2 regions of the Kocuria sp. TGY1127_2 genome follow, and region 1 is predicted to be linked to the other one. Evidence: riboswitches for the same ligand, from Rfam matches in the RefSeq annotation. Region 1 holds a riboswitch; the other holds the start of a gene.
The links. A riboswitch is a leader RNA that binds a small molecule or an ion and turns the genes downstream of it on or off. The one in region 1 is predicted to bind S-adenosylmethionine.

Region 1 (7,434 bases):
CGATCGCTCACTCAGGCGTGGAGCAGGCAATTCATGACGACTTATCGTGCCGCGGGTCTGGGCCGGCTTCGTCTTCTTCTCTCGCATGCCCTGCCCCCGGCCGGGGTGTCCCTTTTGTCGATCGCGGGAGTCGTTCTCGGCAATGTTCTGGGTGGTGCCGTGATCGTCGAGACCGTCTTCACGCGCAACGGCATCGGTCGTCTCGCGGAAACATCGGTCACCGGCCAGGACATGCCCGTGGTACTGGGGGTTGTGGCTTTCTCCGCGCTCGTGTTCGTGGTGGTGAATCTGGTGGTCGACCTGTTGTACCCGGTGGTCGACCCCCGAACACGTCCCACGGGGAATCCACCCAAACGAGGACGCGATGGCTCGCAAAGCCTGGACTCGCACAAGGGTCCCCATCCCGACGCCGCGGACGCCACATCCGTTACAAGTCCGCCGGGAACCGACAACACGACCCAATCGATTCAGGAGGCGCGACCATGAGCACGAGCGAGCTTCCCTCCGGATCCGCGCGTTCGGTACGACGCCCCGGAAACCCTGCGACTCGTCATCGTCGATTCGCCGCCACGATGGTTCGTGCGCCGTACGGACTCATCGTTTCCGGACTCATCGTTCTCGTCGCACTCGCATGGGCGGTTCTGCCCAGCGTCTTCGTCACCGAGAACCCGTTGCTGGGCGACCCCGATATTCGCTTGTCGCCGCCCGGAATGCAGCACTGGTTCGGTACCGATCACCTCGGGAGGGACGTATTTTCCCGAGTCGTCCAAGGAGCCGGGGCGTCCTTGGGGACGACCGCCATCGCGGTCCTCATAGCCTTTTTCGTCGGGACCCTTCTCGGGTTGTTGGCAGGAACCGCGGGAAGCGTCGTCGACACCATACTCATGCGCGTCGTGGATGTCCTGCAGTCGGTGCCTTCGCTCTTGCTTTCCCTCGCGGTCGTGGCCGCGCTGGGGGCCGGGTCCGTCAACATTGCCGTGGCCGTGGCGCTGGCGTCCATACCGTCTTTCGCGCGACTTATGCGAGGCGAAGTCCTTCGATGGAGGAGTTCTTTGTTCATCGAGGCGGCATCGATGTCCGGTATCCGCACGCCGGAGATCCTGGCCCGCCATATCCTTCCGCACGCGATCGGCCCGGTATTTGCACTGGCCGCAATCGAATTCGGAGCCGCGATTCTCGCGATTTCCGCCTTGAGCTTCTTGGGATTCGGAACCCAGCCGCCCAATCCGGAGTGGGGGCTACTGGTCTCCGAAGGAAGAGATTACCTCGCGAGCGCCTGGTGGTTGACCGTCATTCCGGGACTGGTGATCGCCGCCGTCGTCGTTTCCGTCAACCGTATCTCTCACGCCCTGCAGACCAGGAGACCATCATGACCCTGCCCCATCGAGAGAATGTGCATCCACGCCTCGTCGAGGCCACCGATTCGGCGGATTCCCCCGTGGCTCTCAGCCTGCGAGACCTCACCGTCCGGTACTCCGACGGCGCGGCCCCCGCGGTCGAGGGGGTTTCGCTGACTGTCCCTGTTGGCGAAACCCTTGCGGTGGTTGGTGAATCCGGTTCGGGGAAGTCAACCACGGCCGCAGTAGCGGCCGGACTGCTGACTTCCTCCGCCCACGTGGATATCGCTGAGCAATCCCTGCACGGCTCGGATATGCGGTCTGCCTCGGAGAACCAATGGAAGCGTGTTCGGGGAGACCTCCTGGGCTACGTTCCTCAGGACGCGGGGACGGGACTGAACCCCGTACGCACGATCACTTCGCAGCTATCGGAATCCTTGCGCGAAGCCGGTCTTTCGCGTCATCGGGCCAAGGAACAGACGGCGAAGGCGCTCGAGGACGTCGGCCTCGAGATCGAGGTCCACGGCTCCCGCTATCCGCACGAACTATCCGGTGGCCAGCGCCAGCGGGTCCTGATCGCGCTCGCACTAGCGCGTGGGCCGCAACTGGTGATCGCCGACGAGCCGACCTCCGCCCTCGACGTGTCCGCGCAGAAGAACGTCCTGGACTTGCTGGAGGCGCGAGTTTCCGACGCCGGAGCAGGCCTCCTTCTCATCACCCACGATCTCGGAATCGCTCGGGACCGGGCCGATCGAATCCTGGTGATGGAAAAGGGCCGTGTTGTCGAGGAAGGCTCGGCAGCCAGCGTTTTCGCCGAACCTCAGCACGATTACACCCGGCGCCTGCTCAAGGCATCGCCGGCACTGCACGATGTGCCGCGGAAGCGTACTGGGCCTGCCCCGCGCGGCGAGAGCTCGAGCGTGGTACGAGCTCAGGGGCTGAGCAAGACCTTCGGTTCCCGAGCGAGGAAGGTCCAGGCTGTGGCCGATCTCGACCTGGAGCTCGAACCGGGGCGAACACTCGGGATCGTCGGGGAATCGGGATCCGGAAAATCGACGACGGCCCGGATCCTGCTCGGTCTGGAATCGTATGACGCCGGCCGGTTGGAGATATTCGGTCGGCCGTTCGATGGCACGAAGCGCAACATCCGAGAGCTCTCGACGCGCGCCCGGTTCGTTCACCAGGACCCCAGCGCATCGCTCGACCCTCGGTATTCCGTGGCCGCGTCGATCGGGGAGCCCCTGCGGGGATTCCGTATCGGCACACGTCCACAGCGCGAACGACGAATCAACGAGCTCCTCGATCTCGTGGCCCTGCCTCGGGAATTGGCCAGTCGTCGGCCGGTAGAACTGTCCGGAGGGCAACGCCAACGTGTTTCCATAGCTCGGGCACTCGCTGTTGACCCCGAACTGGTGATTCTGGACGAACCGGTCTCGGCACTGGACGTTTCGGTTCAAGCCCAGATTCTTGACCTACTTGCCGATCTCCAGGATCGTCTGGGGCTCTCTTACGTGTTCATCAGTCACGACCTGGCGGTGATCCGACAGATCTCCGACGACGTGCTGGTTATGGCTCATGGCCGGGTGATCGAGTCGGGCCCCGCGGCGCAGGTCTTCGAGAATCCGCGCGAGGAGGCGACGCGGACCCTGATCAAGGCCGTTCCGGGATCTCGTTACGCTACCGATGTGTTCGGCCCCGCGCTGAGCGCCTAGACCTGAACTCGGTCCGCACGCGAACGGATTCCACGGAGTCCGCCCTGATCATACGGGAGTCTCGCCAGGTCATATGACGTTTCCCGGCAGGTGGATTACCTTCATATGACGATCTGTCTGAACCGTGCGTCATGTCCTTTCGAGGTTGGTGGGAAGGCTGTAGGTTTCTGAATCAGGATCACGAGTACCGGTTGTGAAGCTCTGGCTGGCCGGTCGGCAACCCTTTCCGCTGTGATGGGGTGCCCCAGATGAAGATCCGGTCGGGAGCATACCGCTCCCCGGCAAGCACGGCGTTACGAGGCGAACTCGGCGCCCCGCCTTCGAGGGGATCACGATGTCAGCTGATAACAACCCGGCACCCGGAATCGGTACGGTGCAAGTGCACGGGGGTACGGCCAATCCGCCGGCTGCCCGACCTGTGCATCCGCCTTTGTACCTGACGGCCTCTTACGAATTCGAGACGTTGCGCGACGCACGTGAATGCTTCGGCCAGAGAGAACCCGGATTCACGTACTCACGCACCGGCAGTCCTACGGTGGGTTTGCTCGAGCGTCGGCTCGCGGAACTCGAAGGGGGCGTCGGTGCCGTCGCCACCGCTTCCGGCCAAGCGGCAACAACGCTCACCCTTCTTGCCCTGGCCGGTCGATCAGGTCAGAGCGAGGACGGCGAGCCCCACCCGGAGATCCCCGCCGGCCATGTGGTGGCATCCAACCGAATTTACGGTGGCACTGCCGATTTGCTCAACGACACTCTCGCCGAGGCGGGCATCGAGGTCACGTGGGTCAACCCGCATCGACCCGAGGAATGGGAAAATGCCGTCACGGCGCGCACTCGCGCGTTCGTCGTGGAGTCCATCGGAAACCCGCATGCTGACCTTCCCGATATCCCCGCGCTCGCGGACATTGCGCATACCGCGGGCGCCGCCCTGATCGTCGACAACACTCTCGCGACGCCATATCTCCTGCAGCCCGGGAAATTGGGTGCCGACGTCGTAGTCCATTCCGTCACGAAATACCTGACCGGAAATGGAACGGCGCTTGCGGGAATCATCGTCGACACCGGCCGGCTGACCCCGAGCGAGGACGCCATCCGATGGCCGCAGCTTACGGCTCCGCGGAGGAGATTCGGGAACAGATCCCTGGTCGAGGGGCACGGCGATCACGGAGCGTTCCTCCACCTCGTTCGCGCACAATTGCTCAACGACTTGGGCCCGAGCCTGGCTCCGTGGAATGCGCAACAAGCCCTTGAAGGCATCGAGACCCTCGACATCCGGGTTGAGCGCCATTGCCGTGTGGCCGAGGAGATCGCGCGTCGACTGGCGACTCATCCTCGCGTGTGCCGTGTCCGGCATCCGAGCCTTCCTGGGTCGCCGGATGCGGCCATCGCCGAACGAGACTTTCCGCGCGGCACCGGAGCGGTCTTGTCCTTCGACATCGCGGGCAACACATCGCAGGTGGAGGAATTCTTCGACAATTTGAAGCTGTTCAAGCTCGCTGCCAACCTGGGCGACGCTCGATCCATGGCAACGCATCCCGCGTGGACCACCCATTGTCGTCTTACCCCCGAGCTCAGAGAGGCCGGGGACATCACCGAACAGACCGTTCGGCTGGCGCTGGGTCGTGAAGAGGTCGACGATCTCTGGGATGATCTCTCCGCAGCGCTCGGTTCCTTGTCCACATCCAGCCAGACCCTGAGCCGGGCGACGGCTCTCACGCGAGAGAAGGAGGCTGCTCAGGTATGACTGCAGTCGAAGAATCCACCGAGTTCAAGCCGGGACCCACAACCGATCGAGTGAATTCGACCCGTCCGGGGTTCAGAACGGCAGCCGTTCACGCGGGCCAGGAACCGGACCCTCACACCGGCGCCGTGATTCCTCCCATTTACCAGACGTCGACCTTCACCCAAGACGGAGTGGAGACGCTCAAGAGCGGATATGAGTACTCGCGAGGGGGAAACCCCACTCGGAGTGCTTTGGAGGTCCAGCTCGCGGCCGTCGAAAACGGTACACACGCCTTCGCTTTCGCTTCAGGGATTGCTGCCGAGGACGCCCTGTTGCGTGCGACCTTGCGACCGGGGAACAAAGTTGTGGCCGGGGCGGAGACCTACGGAGGAACGCACCGACTCCTCAGCCAGTTGTATGCCCGATGGGGAGTCGAAACGACCTTCGTGTCGCCTCAACAGACCGATGTGCGGGACCGGATTCTGTGCGATCCGGAAGCACGGGTTGTTTGGTTGGAGACGCCGACGAACCCATTGCTGACCATCGTGGATATCCAGGAATGGGCGGAAGCAGCCCATGCCGGAGGCGCGTTGTTGGTTGTGGACAACACCTTCGCTTCACCGGCGTTGCAGAATCCGCTGACGCTGGGCGCCGACGTCGTGGTGCATTCGACCACCAAATACATCGGTGGTCACTCGGACGTGCTGGGCGGAGCCCTCGTGGTCGGCGATGCACTGTGGGAAGATCAACCCCTGGCCGATCTCCTGCAATTCCAGCAATTCGCTGGGGGTGCGGTGGCAGGTCCCCAAGATGCGTTCCTTACCGCGCGCGGTCTCAAGACCCTGGGGGTTCGGATCCGGCAACATTGCGAGAACGCCCAGACGGTCGCCGAGTGGCTGCGGGAGCATGAAGGCGTGGAGCGCGTGTATTATCCTGGCCTCGCCGATCACCCGGGTCACGCTGTAGCCAAACGGCAGATGTCAGGGTTCGGAGGGATCGTATCGTTCCGCGTCAAAGGTGGAGAGACCGCGGCGCGGAAGGTCGCGGAGTCCACGGACGTCTTCGGTCTGTCCGTCAGCCTGGGCGGTGTTGAATCGCTGATCTCCCATCCGGTGACGATGACCCACGGCTCCACGAGGGGCACGCCGGAGGCCCCACCGAGCGACGTCGTGCGGCTCTCGGTAGGCATCGAGGATGTCGAGGACCTGATTTCCGACCTGGAGCGGGCCTTGAACCGATCCGGTGAGTGACGCCGTGCCCGTCCCGAGGACTTCAGATTCCGAGGGCGGGCGCGACTTCGGTTGCCAGCAGCTCGAGTGAGCGCAGGGTCTCCTTGTGAGTCGCCGGCGCGGAATGGACCTGGAAGGCGACCTGGGTTGCGTAATCCCGGACGACGACGTCGTCCCGAAGGCGTGCCACGATCTCATCCGGAGTGCCGAGGTAAGTGTCCGTGGCAACCAGGAGTTCCTCATCGGAAAGGCCCGAGGTGTCATACCCCACCAGGCGATCGGCTTCCCCGCGGCGAAGTTTTTCTGCCGTTCGGCGGACCAAATCCGAACGGTTTTCCTTGTCTACCGCGATGGCCGTCCGAGAAGCCATGACGCGAGGAGCCGTGCCTTGGGGAAGTTCGGCGAGGTACGTCTCGACCACCGGCACCTGAATCTCACTCAGCGGCGCATCCGTTCTGCCTGGCCGGGGCTGAGTTCGGGAGAGCATGAGCCCGTCCCCTCGGGAACCTGCGATACCCGCCCCGAAAGAGCCGAAACTCGCCTGCCACAAACGGTCGAGAAGTCCGGGCGCGGCGGGGTACAGCCTGTTTCCGCCGTCGATCTCTCCCCCTCGCCACAAGGTTTCCAAAGTCTCGAGATGGGAAGCGAAGATCTCGCCTCTGTCTTCGAAGGACCGTCCGAACGCCGGGAAGGAACGCGGATTTCCGCCCGAGCCCAGGCCGATCTGGAGCCTTCCGCCGGACAGAGCGTCCACCACGGCGGCGTCTTCCGCGACCCGAACGGGATCTTCCATGGGCAGTGTGATGACGCCCGTAGCCAGGTGAATGCGGGCGGTCCGTTCCGCCGCGGCAGAAAGCAGGACTAACGGCGAGGGCAACCCGCCTTCGTTCTCGTGGAAATGATGTTGGGCAACCCATGCGCTGTGGAATCCCAGACGTTCCGCGGCGTCGATCTGCTCCAAGGCGGATGTGTACCGCTCTTGCGGGCTCACGTCTTCGAGGAGTCGAGTGAAGAACCCGAGGGTCTTCTTGCGTGTTTTCTCGCTCATGAACAGCCTTTCTCGTGAGGGGCTACTCGAAGGTCGTCGGTGCGGTCCCAGAAAGACCGGTCCCGAGGCTACGTCGTCTCCCGCTGAATCGGATAGGTATTTCCGCCCAAGTCCGGGTCGGGGAGGACATCGTCGGGGTCGATGAGTTCGACGCGGTGCCCGTCTGCCGTGAGGCGCCGCAGGCCCTCGAGGAACATGCGCCGGGCCATCTCGTCCAGTCGAGTGACTTTGGTCAGGTCAAAGACCATGGTCCCCGGATCGCATTCCAAGTTTGCCATGCGGTGGAGGATGGCCTCGGCCCCCGAGAACTGGATGACCCCCTGGAGACGGACTACGGTCTCATCCTCGCCTTCGCTGACCGAACGGATTGTGTTCGAACCGAAAATTC
Region 2 (7,434 bases), 330 kb from region 1:
CACTCGGCCAATTGCTCGGTTCCGTGGTCGACGCCGATGCCCTCGGCCTGGACGCTGCCTTTCCCATCATTCTGTTCTGCCTCGTGGTTCAGGACCTCAAGAATCCGCTTGTCGCAATCATCGCTGGCGGAGGAGCGATACTCGCGATCTCGGCTACTCCTGTGTTGCCCCTGGGGCTCGGAGCCGTCGCGTCGCTCGTGATCCTGATTCCGGCGGCCGGATTCATCTGGGCCAAAGGCCACATCCGCCCATCTCGCACGAGTGCCGAAGGAGGCGAAGTATGAGCACCCTTCCCTTTGTGATCGCCTTGGCCGGTCTGGTCATCGGAACCTACATCCTGCGCTATGTGGGCGTGAGAATCGGTTCGATGTCCGGAACGGAGGAGGACACCGAAGAACCCACGCCCGCTCGCCTCTGGATGGACCGGGCCACCGTGGTCCTGATCTGCGCAGTCGCCGCGACCACCATGGTCTTCGAGGGGCAGGACGTCGCCGGGCCGGCGCGCATCATCGGGACTTCGGCCGGGATCATCGCCGCAATCGTCAAAGTTCCCCTTCTCATCTGCGTGATCCTCGGGATGGCTACCTGCGCGGCCCTTCGCCTGTTTGGCGTCGCGTAAGCACCTCGGCGATGTGGTCCAACGCTTCCTCATTCTGAAGCGAAGACCGATCTCCCAATTTCCGCCCCTGGTACAGCTCCCCGAGAAGGCGCCGGGTGATCTTGCCCGACCTGGTCTTGGGGATGTCCTTGACCACGATGACGTCCTTCGGCTTGGCGATGGGGCCGATCTCCCGGGTCACATGGTCCCTCAGGGCCTCCCGGAGCTCACTCTCATTCGGGGGCCGATCGCCGGCGACGGTCACGAATGCGATGGCGGCGTGCCCCGTGAGCTCGTCCTCGACGGGGCAGACACCTGCTTCGACGACGGCTTCGTGGGTCACCAGAGCCGACTCGATCTCGATGGTCGAGAGTCTGTGCCCGGAGATGTTGATGACGTCGTCGATCCGGCCGAGGATGTAGGTGTCGCCTTCGTCGTCGACCTTGGCGCCGTCCCCGGCGAGGAACCAACCGCGGTCGCCGTAGTGTTTCCAGTACGAATCCAAGTACCGCTGAGGGTTGCCCCACACGGTGCGCGCCATCGAGGGACCGATTTTGTCCACCACGATGAATCCCTGAGTCGACGGCTCGATGTCCTGTCCGGACTCGTCCACAACCCGCGTCGAAATCCCCGGAACCGCCCGGGTTGCGCAACCTGGTTTGACCCGCGTGTGCGGTGCATCGTCCGAGAACGAACCGGCAGGTGCGAACTGCGGATCGTGAGGTCTCGGAGAACACACGGTCGCGCCGGTCTCGGACTGCCACCATGTATCGATGAACGGAACCTCACCGGCGCCCACGTTGTCGCGCAGCCATCGCCAGGCTTCCGGATTGATGGACTCACCGACTGATCCCAGAAGCCGCACGGACGCGAGGTTATAGCTCGCGGGAAGGCCCTGCGGAAAAGCGCCCATCAAGGAACGGATGAGGGTCGGGGCGGTGTAGTAATTCGTGACGCCGTATCGTTCGATGATTTCGAAGTGGCGACCGAAATGCGGGGTATTGGGCGTCCCCTCGTAGATCACCTCGGATACCCCGTTGAGGAGCGGACCATAGATCTCGTAAGTGTGGGCCGTGACCCAGGCGAGATCGGCCGTGCACCAGTGAACCGTGGAATCGACTTTGCCCGCGTCATTCTCCGCGGAAAGCTCATCCGGACGGACTTCTCCGTCCTCGTCCAGAGTTTCGGGGAGGAGATCGAATAACAGGGCATGAGTGTATGCCGTCTGGGTGAGGTAGCCGCCCGTCGTGTGGACAAGTCCCTTCGGGCGGCCGGTTGTTCCGGAGGTGTAGATGATGAACAGAGGGGTTTCGGCATCGAAGAATTCCGGCTCGTGCACATCGGATGCGCTCTCGATGAGGTCGTGCCACCACACATCGCGTCCCGTCGTCCACGGCACAGCTTGCTCGTCCTTGGAACGGAAGCCTTTGTCGGACGGGGAGAGCGGAACACCCGCGGGCGTCTTGCGGCCAGGACGCGAGGTCCGACGGACCACCACGACGTGTTCGATGGAGTTGTCTCCCGCGCAGGCCTCGTCGGCGTTCTGCTTCACGGGAACGACCTTGCCCCTTCGGTTCTGACCGTCCGTGGTCACCAGAACCTTGGCACCGGTGTCTTCGACACGGAATTTGAGTGCTTCGGCGGAGAAGCCGCCGAATACGAGCGAATGCACGGCCCCGATCCGAGCACAGGCGAGTGTGATGATGACGGTCTCCGGAATGACCGGAAGATAGATCACAACGCGATCGCCTTTCTCGACTCCGAGATCGAGCAGAGCATTCGCGGCACGGGAGACTTCCGTCTGCAACCGAGCGTAGGTGTAGACCTCCCGGTCCCCGGGCTCGCCCTCGAAGTACAGGGCAATGTGCTGGCCGCGTCCCGCCTCGACGTGCCGGTCTACGCAGTTATAGGCCGCGTTCAGTCTGCCGCCTTCGAACCAGGCGATCTCGGGCACGCTGAACTCCGGTGCTCCGTCCTGGTCAGTGCCTATGGGCCGCGGCTTCTCGAACCGGTGTGCGGTGTGCCAGGGTTCGGCCCAGGACAGGCGCCCTGCCTGTTTTTCCCAGAAATCAACGCGGGCGGCGTCGGAGATCGTGGCGGGATTCGGAGTCGGATTGTGGGGGTCCGAGAAGACAAAATTTGTCGGAAGAGTCATGATCGTTCCTATCCGTTGCGGATCCTTTACGCGTCTGCCGGGGCGGTGCCCCATCGGCGTTGGGTCCATCGTTCAAAGATTCCTACCAGGGCGTCGGTGATTTTGCCCAGTATTGCCAAGAGAATGATCGCCAGAATCAGGCGGTCGGTTCGGCCGTTGCTCTGCGAATCGGTCAGCAGGAAGCCCAGGCCCATCGAAGCTCCTACGAGTTCTGCAGCCACCAGGAAAAGCCATGCCTGGGCCAGGGCGAGTCGGAGACCGGAGACCACGGACGGCATGACCGCCGGAAGCTGAACCGTTGTGAAAAGTCGTAGGCCAGTGATCCCGAATGAGCGGGCGGCCTCGATCAGCTGGCGGTCGACGTGTTTCAGCGAACCGGCGACTGTGGTGTAGACGGGAAAGAACGCGCCGATCGCGACGAGAATGACCTTTGAGTTCTCGCCCACGCCGACCCAGAGCAGCATCAAGGGGACCCAGGCAAGAGACGGCACGGCTCGCACCGCTCCCACGGTCGGACCGGCCAAGACGTTCGTCCAGTGTGAGAGACCGATCAACGCACCAATCACCAGCCCGAGGGCGCTTCCGATGAGGAACCCCAGGATTACCCGTTGCGTCGAGATCCCCACGTGTTGCCACAGCTCGTGGCGCTGAACCAACTCGACCCCGGCATCGACCACGGCCGATGGCGTCGGAAGCTGAATCGGTGAGAAAACACCGGTCGAGGAGAGTAGATGCCACACCAGCAACATGATCAACGGCAGGACCAAGCCCAGGGCGCCTACGGCCCAACGATTTCTCGGAAGGAATTTCATGCTCTACTTCCCCTCAATCCGTGTGGCCGCGCAACGCGCATCCGCTGCCTCGGCGTAGTGCTTGTCGATGATGTTGGCCACGGCGTCGTCGACGTCCTTGCGGTCCGAGACGTCTCCGGAATCCACGAGGATGGGTGCAACATTCCGGAGTACTTTGAGCTGAGCTTCGCCCGGCACAGGATCGATGTCCAAATGCGTGCGTTGCCAGACTCTCTCAGCGACCCCACCGGAAACTGCTGCTTCTTCGGCGAATAATCGTGTTGCCTCGCTCGGATTCTTCAGTGCCCACTCTCTGGCGTACGCATAAACGTCGACGACGAGCTGGGCACCCTCCGGATTCTGTTGCAGGAACTCTTCCCGGGCGTTGAGGAAGCCCCACGTGTTGAACTCCAGGTTCCGGTAGAACAAGACGTCACCGCCTTCGTCTTCTGCGGTCGCCATGATCGGGTCGAGCCCTGACCACGCATCGACTTGATGGGTATCGAGCGCGGCCCGACCGTCGGCATGCTGCAAGTTCACGATCGTGACGTCATCCGTGCTCATGCCGGCAGCTTTGAGGGCCTGAACCAACAGAAAATAGGGGTCCGTCCCCAGCGTCGCCGCGACGGACCGGCCTGCCAGATCCTCAACCCGTCGAATCGGCGATTCCGGCGTGCGCACGAGCGCCGACCATTCCGGTTGTGAGAAGAGATCAATGGTTTTGAGCGGAGCCCCGTTCGCTCGCGCCAGAAGAGCGGCCGATCCCGCCGTCGACCCCACGTCTATAGCTGCACCGATGAGGTTCTGATTGGCTTTGTTCGAACCTGCCGACTTGAGCCACGTGACCGATTGCCCCAGATTGGCCGCGGCTTTCTCGAGCCATTCCTTCCTGCGAATAATCAGGGACAACGGATTGTACGTCGCGTAATCGAGGGTAATGCTGCTGGTCGCGTCCGCGTTGATGACGCCGCGTCCGGCGCCTTCGCCGGACATGCACCCCGTCAGGGCGAATGCCACGACTCCGAGGCCGGTGGCCCGCACCGCGTCTCGGCGGGAAAAGTTGATCATGAGGTTGGGGTCCTTGCGAGGAAGTCGAGGAGGGGATGAACGAGGAAACCATGGGCGCGGGCCGCGTTGGCGCAGCGGGTCACACTTCCTGAAACGCCTCATGCGCGGTGGTGTCCACGCCCAGCAGACCCAAGAGGTGGCCGCGCATTCGGACTAGTTGCGCGTCCTCCCGGGAACGAGGACGCGGCAAACCGACCTCAACGCTTTCGACAATCCCCGCCGGTACTCCCGGTGCCGTGCGGCCGAGTACGACGACGCGGTCGGATAGGTACAGGGCCTCGTCCACATCGTGGGTTATGAGGAGAACCGTTGTGGGGTCCTGACCATGAACATCCAGCAACAGATCCTGCATTTTCAGGCGAGTCAAGGCATCCAGGGCCCCGAAGGGCTCATCGAGGAGGAGAACCCTGGGGTTGCGTGCCAGTGCCCTGGCCAAGGACGCGCGTTGCGCCATGCCCCCGGAGACTTCCCCGGGGCGATGGCTCGCGTGCTCTCCCAGACCCACAAGGTCGATCAGCTCGGCGACTCGTCTGCGTCCGCCGTTCTTGCTCGCATTCTTCGGCAATCCGAGAGCAACGTTGTCCGTGACGGAACGCCACGGTAGCAGCCGTGGTTCCTGGAATCCCACGGCGCACCGGGAATCGATGTTGCGCACTGGCGTTCCGTCAATCGTGACGGATCCTGCGCTCGCGGCGTCGAGTCCGGCCGCTGCACGCAGAAGAGTCGACTTCCCACAGCCCGAAGGGCCGACGACCGCGACGATTTCCCCCGGTTCCGCGGTGAAGTTCACGTCACGGAGAACTTCGGACCCGGCAGCGCCGCGCCTGGATCCCGGGAATGACTTTCCGACGCCGTGGAACCGAACCGAAGCCGCTTTCGTCCCGGCTTCCTGCGCGCGTTCCGTCGAGTGCGCCGAGGTCACAATCAATCACTCCATCGAATCCTGGCGTTAGCACCGTGCTCGTCCGCGGAGGATCTCTCCGCCTGCGGGCAGAGCGAAAGATCACCGTGGAGATGGGTTGCTGCGACGTCATCGAGCCAGGTCTCTCAGTCGCTCTGGATGGTTTTCCCCTCCAGTTAATCCCGTGTGCTGCAAGGGCTCCAACTCGCGAGGGACTATTGCGGGAGATGAACTGCGGACCGTCAAAGTCCGTAACCCTGGCGCACGATGCGAATGGAGTGGAATTGACGCATGTCACACCGGATGCGATATTAGTGAACGAATGGTCAGTAATTCTAAGTCTGTCCCACCAGGAGTTCTTATGCCCGAAATGCCCGCAGCCTTCCTCGTCGGTGGAGCCCGCACTCCGGTGGGTCGATACGGCGGTTCCCTCTCCTCGGTTCGCCCGGACGATCTCGCGGCACTGTGCATCAGCACCGTCGTCGAGGAAGCGGGAATCGACCCGGCCGACGTCGATGAAGTCATCCTGGGCAACGCCAACGGGGCGGGTGAGGAGAACCGGAATGTGGCCCGTTTGGCCTGGTTGCTGGCCGGTTACCCGGACTCGGTGCCGGGGATGACGGTGAATCGGCTATGCGCCTCGGGGATGTCCGCGATCACGATCGCCTCCCAAATGATCAAGGCTGGTGCCGCGGAGATCGTGGTCGCCGGCGGCGTTGAATCGATGTCTCGCGCGCCCTGGGTCATGGAAAAGCCGACCAAACCTTTCTCCAAGCCCGGTGAGGTCTTCGATACTTCAATCGGCTGGCGGTTCGTGAATTCGAAATTTGTGGACGGTCCTTTGTCCCGCAACGGCAAGGCAACGTATTCGATGCCGGAGACCGCCGAGGAGGTTGCTCGCGTGGACGGAATCACGCGCGAGGAAGCAGACGAATTCGCGGCGCGCTCCCAGGAGAAGTCCAACGCGGCGATCCGGGCGGGCAGGTTCGCGGACGAAATCGTGCCCGTCAAAGTTACCGGTCGTAAGGGCGAGGTGAGTCTGGTCGAGACCGACGAGGGCCCGCGCCCGGGTACCACTACCGAGGTTCTGGCCAAGCTGAAGCCGGTCGTCAAAGGCGGATCCGTGGTCACGGCCGGTAACTCCTCGGCCCTCAACGACGGTGCCTCGGCGATTATCGTCGCTAGCGAGAAAGCCGTGAAGAAATACGGGTTGGAGGTCCGCGCCCGGATTGTGGATGGTGCGTCGGCCGGTGTACCTCCGGAAATCATGGGCATCGGGCCCGTCCCGGCGAGTCAGAAGGTCCTGGATCGTTCCGGCTGGGGCGTCGAGGACCTGGGCGCCATAGAAATCAATGAAGCCTTCGCGACTCAGTCGCTCGCCTCGATCCGTAGACTCGGCCTGGATCCGGACCTCGTGAACAGGGATGGAGGAGCGATTGCGTTGGGACACCCTCTCGGTTCTTCCGGCTCCCGAATCACCATCACGCTGTTGGGCCGAATGGAGCGCGAGGGTGCTTCCAGGGGCCTCGCGACCATGTGCATCGGCGTCGGACAGGGCGCCGCTCTCCTCCTCGAAAGGGCATAGACCATGGAATTGACCGGTGAATTCACGGCGATCGACATCCAGGAGCGCGAAGACCGACTCCACGTTCGCCTCAATAGGCCCGAGGTTCGCAACGCGATCGACGCGACCATGATCGACGAGTTGCACCGGGTCTGCGCGCACCTGGAATCCGAACCGAAAATCCTGATCCTCTCCGGAACCGAGGTGAACGGAAAAGGCATCTTCGCATCCGGTGCCGATATCGCCCAGTTGCGTGAACGGCGCCGGGACGATGCACTGCGTGGAATCAATTCGCGGCTCTTCGAGAGATTGGGGAGCCTTCCGATGCCCGTGATCGCGGCCCTCGACGGCTACGCC

Region 2: another riboswitch for S-adenosylmethionine. It lies ahead of sake_RS01775 (ABC transporter ATP-binding protein); the one in region 1 lies ahead of sake_RS00360 (O-acetylhomoserine aminocarboxypropyltransferase/cysteine synthase family protein).

What each region holds. Positions count from the first base shown of each region.
Region 1 covers NZ_AP022834.1:74,347-81,780, forward strand. Annotated here, with positions in the region: gene sake_RS00345 (ABC transporter permease) at 1-486, shown strand, start outside; gene sake_RS00350 (ABC transporter permease) at 483-1,373, shown strand; gene sake_RS00355 (ABC transporter ATP-binding protein) at 1,370-3,049, shown strand; SAM riboswitch class IV at 3,226-3,343, shown strand; gene sake_RS00360 (O-acetylhomoserine aminocarboxypropyltransferase/cysteine synthase family protein) at 3,384-4,790, shown strand; gene sake_RS00365 (cystathionine gamma-synthase) at 4,787-6,019, shown strand; gene sake_RS00370 (putative FMN-dependent luciferase-like monooxygenase) at 6,042-7,046, opposite strand; gene sake_RS00375 (glutaminase) at 7,115-7,434, opposite strand, start outside.
Region 2 covers NZ_AP022834.1:399,384-406,817, forward strand. Annotated here, with positions in the region: gene sake_RS01750 (AzlC family ABC transporter permease) at 1-284, shown strand, start outside; gene sake_RS01755 (AzlD domain-containing protein) at 281-619, shown strand; gene sake_RS01760 (AMP-binding protein) at 582-2,753, opposite strand; gene sake_RS01765 (ABC transporter permease) at 2,780-3,565, opposite strand; gene sake_RS01770 (aliphatic sulfonate ABC transporter substrate-binding protein) at 3,569-4,612, opposite strand; gene sake_RS01775 (ABC transporter ATP-binding protein) at 4,692-5,534, opposite strand; SAM riboswitch class I at 5,543-5,679, opposite strand; gene sake_RS01780 (acetyl-CoA C-acyltransferase) at 5,884-7,098, shown strand; gene sake_RS01785 (enoyl-CoA hydratase/isomerase family protein) at 7,102-7,434, shown strand, end outside.